Regions from separate parts of the Bradyrhizobium sp. CCBAU 53415 genome, predicted to be linked through region 2. Evidence: riboswitches for the same ligand, from Rfam matches in the RefSeq annotation. Region 2 holds a riboswitch; the other holds the start of a gene.
What was found. A riboswitch is a leader RNA that binds a small molecule or an ion and turns the genes downstream of it on or off. The one in region 2 is predicted to bind glycine.

Region 1: another riboswitch for glycine. It lies ahead of gcvT (glycine cleavage system aminomethyltransferase GcvT); the one in region 2 lies ahead of XH87_RS05855 (D-amino acid dehydrogenase).

The regions. Positions count from the first base shown of each region.
Region 1 covers NZ_LBJF01000001.1:1,117,810-1,121,217, forward strand. The annotation lists gene gcvH (glycine cleavage system protein GcvH) at 1-196, opposite strand, end outside; gene gcvT (glycine cleavage system aminomethyltransferase GcvT) at 208-1,356, opposite strand; glycine riboswitch at 1,501-1,592, opposite strand; gene alaS (alanine--tRNA ligase) at 1,814-3,408, shown strand, end outside.
Region 2 covers NZ_LBJF01000001.1:1,252,175-1,255,582, reverse strand. The annotation lists gene XH87_RS05860 (M20/M25/M40 family metallo-hydrolase) at 1-1,018, shown strand, start outside; glycine riboswitch at 1,201-1,305, shown strand; glycine riboswitch at 1,309-1,412, shown strand; gene XH87_RS05855 (D-amino acid dehydrogenase) at 1,480-2,781, shown strand; gene XH87_RS05850 (ABC transporter permease) at 2,964-3,408, shown strand, end outside.

The sequences.
Region 1 (3,408 bases), 130 kb from region 2:
AGACGTCGGAGGCCGCCTTCACGGATTCCACGACGGCGGCGGCTTCGGCCTTCTTCAAGGCGCGGCCGACCTTGGGCAATTCGACGAACACGACATCGCCGAGCTGCTGCTGGGCGTAATCGGTGATGCCGACGGTGGCGACGTCGCCGTCGATCGCGAGCCATTCATGGTCGGAGGTGTACAGCGTCGTGGTCATTTTCGAGGTCCTCAGCGTTTGTAGGTGTTCTTGACGAAGGGCATGGCGGAGACCTGCATGGCCAAGCGCTGGCCACGCACTTCGGCGAAAAGTTTCGTGCCGAGCGCGCTCAGGCTCACAGGCACATAGCCCATCGCGACCGGCGCATTCAGGCTCGGGCCGAAGCCGCCCGAGGTGACCTTGCCGATCGGCTCGCCGGCGGCCTGATCCGCAAACAGCAGCGCGCCCTCGCGCACCGGCGCGCGGCCTTCGGCGCGCAGGCCGACGCGGCGGCGGCTGGCGCCCTGATCGAAATGAGCCAGGATCTTTTCAGCGCCGGGAAAACCGCCGGCGCGCGCGCCACCGCTGCGGCGGCTCTTCTGCACGGACCATTCCAGCGCGGCCTCGACCGGCGTGGTCGCGGTGTCGATGTCGTGGCCGTAGAGGCAGAGCCCGGCTTCCAGCCGCAGGCTGTCGCGCGCCCCGAGGCCGATCGGCAGCACGTCGGGATTGTCGAGCAGCGTTCTCGCGAGCCGTTCGGCATCGGCCGCGGGGACCGAGATCTCGAACCCGTCCTCGCCGGTGTAGCCGGAGCGCGAGACGAAGCATTTGATGCCGGCGACCTCTTGCGGGCCGGCATCCATGAATGTCATGGACGACGCTCCTGCACATAATTTTGCCAGCGCCGCTTCCGCCTTCGGGCCCTGCAGCGCGATCAGCGCGCGGTCGGCCAGAGAATCGATGACGCAGTCGTCCGCGAGATGCGCGCGCAGATGCGCCTCGTCCGCTTCCTTGCAGGCGGCGTTGACGACCAGGAACAGGTGATCGCCGAAATTGGCGACCATCAGATCGTCGAGAATCCCGCCTTCCGCATTGGTGAACTGGGCGTAGCGCTGCCGGCCAGGTGCGATCGCCACGATGTCCTGCGGCACCAGCCGTTCCAGCGCGCGGGCGGCGTCCTCGACCTTGCCCGACTTCGGCCGAAGCGCGAGCTGCCCCATATGCGAGACGTCGAACAGGCCGGCGGCGGCTCGCGTATGCAGGTGCTCCTTCAGCACGCCCGCGGGGTACTGCACGGGCATGTCATAGCCCGCGAACGGCACCATCTTGCCGCCGAGGGACACGTGCAGGGCGTGGAGGGGCGTATGTCGGAGAGATTTCTGGTCGTCGGGTACTGGCATCACAGGGGCCCTCGGCGGTTCCCCGGGGACGATTCCCCGGGGCAACCAGTCGAAGCCCCATCTGTCGCTGTGCCTGAGAGTATTATCCCGTCGGCGGGTGCCACCCGGGTCTTAAGCCCGTCGGCGCCTCTTTCCAGATGTCGTCAAAGCCACGCGGTCCTTTTGCCTGAGAGTTTCCGGGGCGGTTGCTCCTTCGGCGCCGGCTGCCTGAAGCCGGTCTCTCCCGATGTGGCCGTACGATATGGATGGATAAAGACCACAGGGCGGCCAAGCCTGTCAACGCGGCACTAGCGCCTTTCAACGGGATTGCGCGCCTGCGGCAAGCCTCTGATCTCTCTGCACAGTTTCTGGACAGCGAAGCTGGCCTTGTCTAAAAGCGCTTTGGCCCGCAGATATCAGCCTTAACGTCCGGTTCGAATGGCAGGAAGCGGGTCCAAGCACACCCGATTGGATGAACATGAGCGGCGTCAACGAGATCAGGTCGACCTTTCTGAACTTCTTTGCCGAGAACGGCCACGAGATCGTGCCGTCCTCGCCACTCGTGCCGCGCAACGATCCGACGTTGATGTTCACCAATGCCGGCATGGTGCAGTTCAAGAACGTCTTCACCGGCGTGGAGAAGCGGCCCTACCAGCGCGCCACCACCTCGCAGAAATGCGTGCGCGCCGGCGGCAAGCACAACGACCTCGACAATGTCGGCTATACCGCGCGCCATCTCACCTTCTTCGAGATGCTCGGCAACTTCTCGTTCGGCGACTATTTCAAGGAGCGCGCGATCGAGCTTGCCTGGAAGCTGATCACCAAAGAGTTCGGGCTGAAGAAGGACAAGCTGCTCGTCACCGTCTACCACACCGACGACGAGGCGGCGGGACTGTGGAAGAAGATCGCCGGCTTCTCCGACGATCGCATCATCCGCATTCCGACATCGGACAATTTCTGGGCGATGGGCGACACCGGCCCGTGCGGTCCGTGCTCGGAGATCTTCATCGATCGCGGCGAGCACATCTGGGGCGGGCCTCCGGGCTCGCCGGAAGAGGATGGCGACCGCTTCCTCGAATTCTGGAATCTGGTGTTCATGCAGTTCGAGCAGGTGACGAAGGAGGAGCGCCAGCCGCTGCCGCGTCCCTCGATCGACACCGGCATGGGCCTGGAGCGCATGGCCTGCATCCTCCAGGGCGTCGAGAGCGTGTTCGAGACCGACCTGTTCCGCAACCTGATCGACGCGACGGCGTCCGCGCTCGGCGCCGGGCCGAGCGAGCAGACCGTCGCCTCGTTCCGTGTCATCGCCGATCATCTGCGTTCCTCGGCGTTCCTCGTCTCCGACGGCGTGCTGCCCTCGAACGAGGGCCGCGGCTATGTGTTGCGCCGGATCATGCGCCGCGCCATGCGCCATGCGCAGCTGCTGGGGGCCAAGGAGCCCTTGATGTATCGCCTGGTCTGGGCGCTGGTGCGCGAGATGGGCCAGGCCTATCCCGAGCTGATGCGCGCGGAAAAGCTGATCGAGGAAACGCTGCGGCTGGAAGAGACTCGTTTCCGCAAGACGCTTTCGCGGGGCCTCGCCATCCTCGACGAGAAGAGTGCTTCCTTAAAGAAGGGCGACATGTTCGACGGCGACGTCGCCTTCACGCTGTACGACACCTACGGCTTCCCGCTGGATCTGACGCAGGACGCGCTGAAGTCGCGCGGCATCGGCGTCGACCAGGCGGCCTTCACCGACGCGATGGAGCGCCAGAAGACCAAGGCGCGCGAGTCCTGGAAGGGCTCGGGCGAAGCTGCTTCCGAGGCGATCTGGTTCCCGCTGCGCGAGAAGCTGGGGGCGACCGAATTCCTGGGCTACGAGACCGAGAGCGCCGAAGGCGTGGTGTCCGCGCTGGTGAAGGACGGCCACGAAGTCGCCGGCCTCAAGGCCGGCGAGACGGGCGCGATCGTGCTGAACCAGACGCCGTTCTATGCGGAGTCCGGCGGCCAGGTCGGCGACACCGGCGTGCTGCTTGGAGAGGGCGGCATCAAGGTCCGTGTCACCGACACGCAGAAGAAGCTCGGCGATCTCTT
Region 2 (3,408 bases):
TATCGCAGCACGGGATATGGCGATCATGGGTGCGACGATCGAGCGCATCGCCGGCCGTCAGGGCTTTGGCGGCGTCATTCGCGCGCGCTTTCCCCATCCGAAGCAGGGCGAGCCGGGCATCCTGATCGCCGGTCACATGGATACCGTTCACCCGGTCGGCACCATCGAGAAGCTGAAATGGCGGCGCGAGGGCAACAAGTGCTACGGCCCCGGCATCTACGACATGAAGGGCGGCAACTATCTCTCGCTGGAAGCGATCCGACAGCTCGCGCGCGCGTCGTTCACGACGCCGCTGCCGATCACCGTGCTGTTCACGCCGGATGAGGAAGTCGGCACGCCCTCCACGCGCGATATCATCGAGGCGGAAGCCGCGCGCAACAAATACGTGCTGGTGCCCGAGCCCGGCCGCGCCGACAACGGCGTCACCACCGGACGCTACGCCATCGCGCGCTTCAATCTCGAGGCGACGGGCCGGCCGAGCCACGCCGGCGCGACGCTGTCGGCGGGACGTTCGGCGATCCGCGAGATGGCGCGGCAGATTCTCGCGATCGACGCGATGACGACGGAGGACTGCACCTTCTCGGTCGGCGTGGTGCATGGCGGCCAGTGGGTCAATTGCGTTGCCACCACCGCGACCGGCGAAGCGCTGTCCATGGCCAAGCGTCAAGCCGATCTCGACCGCGGTGTCGAGAGGATGCTGGCGCTGTCGGGTACCACCAACGACGTCACCTTCAAGGTCACGCGCGGCGTGACGCGTCCGGTCTGGGAGCCGGATGCCGGCACCATGGCGCTGTATGAAAAGGCGCGCGGCATCGCCAAATCTCTCGGCGCGGAATTACCGCATGCAAGCTCCGGCGGCGGGTCCGACGGTAACTTCACCGGTGCAATGGGCATCCCGACGCTCGACGGCCTCGGCGTGCGCGGCGGCAATGGCCACACCCTGGAGGAGTTCATCGAGGTGGACAGCCTGGTCGAGCGCGGGCGCCTGATGGCGGGGTTGCTGGCCACGCTGGAATAGTGAACTCGTCATTCCGGGGCGATGCGACAGCATCGAACCCGGAATCTCGAGGTCCCGGGTTCGATGCTTCGCATCGCCCCGGGCCGACGAGGTGGGCTTTGCACTGCACAATGCGTTGGCAGTCGCGGTCGAAATTTAGCCTTGTCCAAAAATGAGGCGTATCGTACTGCTCCGCCTGTCCACGCGACGATGCGGGAGAGATCGCAACGAAGGCTTTCGGCCTCCGCTGCGGCGCCGACGGAGCAACCGCCCCGGAAACTCTCAGGCAAAAGGACCGTATCGTCAGGACGATCTGGAGAGAGACGGCACGATTCTGCGATCGTGACGTCCACCGAAGGGGATAGTCCGTCGCAAGGTGCGCGGCGGATCAAGCTCTCAGGTAACCGTGACAGATGGGGCGCCGCCAACGGCCTTTGGCCGGCGGTCAGCCGTCTCGAACTCACGGGAGCCCCGAACCTGACATGACCCATATCGCCATCATCGGCGCCGGCATCACCGGCGTGACGACCGCCCATGCCCTGCTCGAACGCGGCTACAGGGTGACGGTACTCGACAGGCACCGCTACGCCGCGATGGAGACGTCTTTCGCCAATGGCGGACAGCTCTCCGCATCGAACGCCGAAGTCTGGAACAGCACTGCGACGATCCTGAAGGGCCTGCGCTGGATGTTCCGGCGCGACGCGCCGCTGCTGATGAACCCGCGGCCGAACTGGCACAAATATTCGTGGATGAGCGAGTTCGTCGCCAACATCGGCAACTACCGCGCCAACACCATCGAGACCACGCGGCTCGCGATCGAAGCGCGCAGGCACCTGTTCGACATCGCGGCGCGCGAAGGAATCGACTTCGATCTCGAACGCCGCGGCATCCTCCACATCTATCGTGACAAGGCCGGCTTCGAATCCGGCCTGCGCGTCAACGCGCTGCTGCAGGAAGGCGGCCTCGAGCGCCGCCCGGTGACGCCGGAGGAAATCCGCAGCATCGAGCCGACACTGCGCAAGGACTATTATGGCGGCTTCTACACGCCGTCGGATGCGACCGGCGATATCCACAAGTTCACCCGCGGGCTGGCGGACGCCTGCAAGCGGCGTGGCGCGACCTTCATCCACGAGGCCAATATCGATTCGATCGCACGTGCCGGCAGCGGCTTCGTCATCGGCTGGGCCGATCTGGCCGCGAGCGATGGTGTGGCGGCCGCGCGCGGCGCACTGAGCGCGGACGGCGTCGTGGTCTGCGCGGGCGTTGCGAGCCGTCACTTCGCCGCCCTGCTCGACGAGCGCGTCAACGTCTACCCGGTCAAGGGCTACTCGATCACCGTGCAGCTCGACACTGCCGAAAGCCGCAACGCCACCCCGACGGTGAGCCTGCTCGACGAGGCCGCCAAGATCGTCACCAGCCGGCTCGGCGTCGATCGTTTTCGCGTCGCCGGCACCGCCGAGTTCAATGACTTCAATCGCGACATCCGCGCCGACCGCGTGCAGCCGCTGATCGACTGGGTGCGCAGCAACTTCCCCGCCGTCGAAACGTCGCGCGTCGTGCCCTGGGCCGGGCTGCGCCCGATGATGCCGAACATGATGCCGGTCGTGCGCGCAGGGCGGATACCTGGTGTGTTCTTCAACACCGGCCACGGCCATCTCGGCTGGACTCTGTCGGCGGCGACGGCGCAGATGATTGCCCAGACCATCGACGGCTGGCGCGGCCTCAACGCGCCACCGTCGGCACCTTCACTTGGGGTTGAGCGTGAACTGCGACATGCATCCTGAGTGGTCGATACCGTGGACATGCCGGCCTCTTGCGACAGCGCAGCCCTTGGCACACAATTTGCCCCCCCCGAGAGGACACCGTCTCCGGGCGGCCTTGCCAGCCCAAGCGATAGGCATGATAGACACGACAGAGTTCACGGGCGCCTCGGGGCGCCACACGTTCCGTAGCCGGAGATAGGTGCATGCTGGGTTATCTTATTCGCCGCGTTCTGGCCGCGGTGCCCGTGATGGGCGTCGTCGCGCTGTTCGTGTTCCTGCTGCTGCGGCTGACGCCAGGCGATCCCGCCGCGATTCTCGCCGGCGACAACGCGACGCCGGAACGGCTTGAGCGCATCCGCACCTCGCTCGGCCTCAACGAGCCGCTGATCGTGCAGTTCGTCACCTGGGTGAACAAGCTGCTACACGGCGATCTCGGGACTTCGCTGATCTCCAACCTGCCGGTGATGAAGATGATCGGCCAGCGCGTCGAGCCCTCGATCTCGATCGCGTTGTCGACCATCATCCTCGCCGTGATCGTCGCCGTTCCCTTGGGGGTGATCGCGGCGTGGAAGCACGGCACCTGGATCGATCGCTTCGTGATGGGCCTGTCCGTGCTCGGCTTCTCGGTGCCGGTGTTCGTGGTCGGCT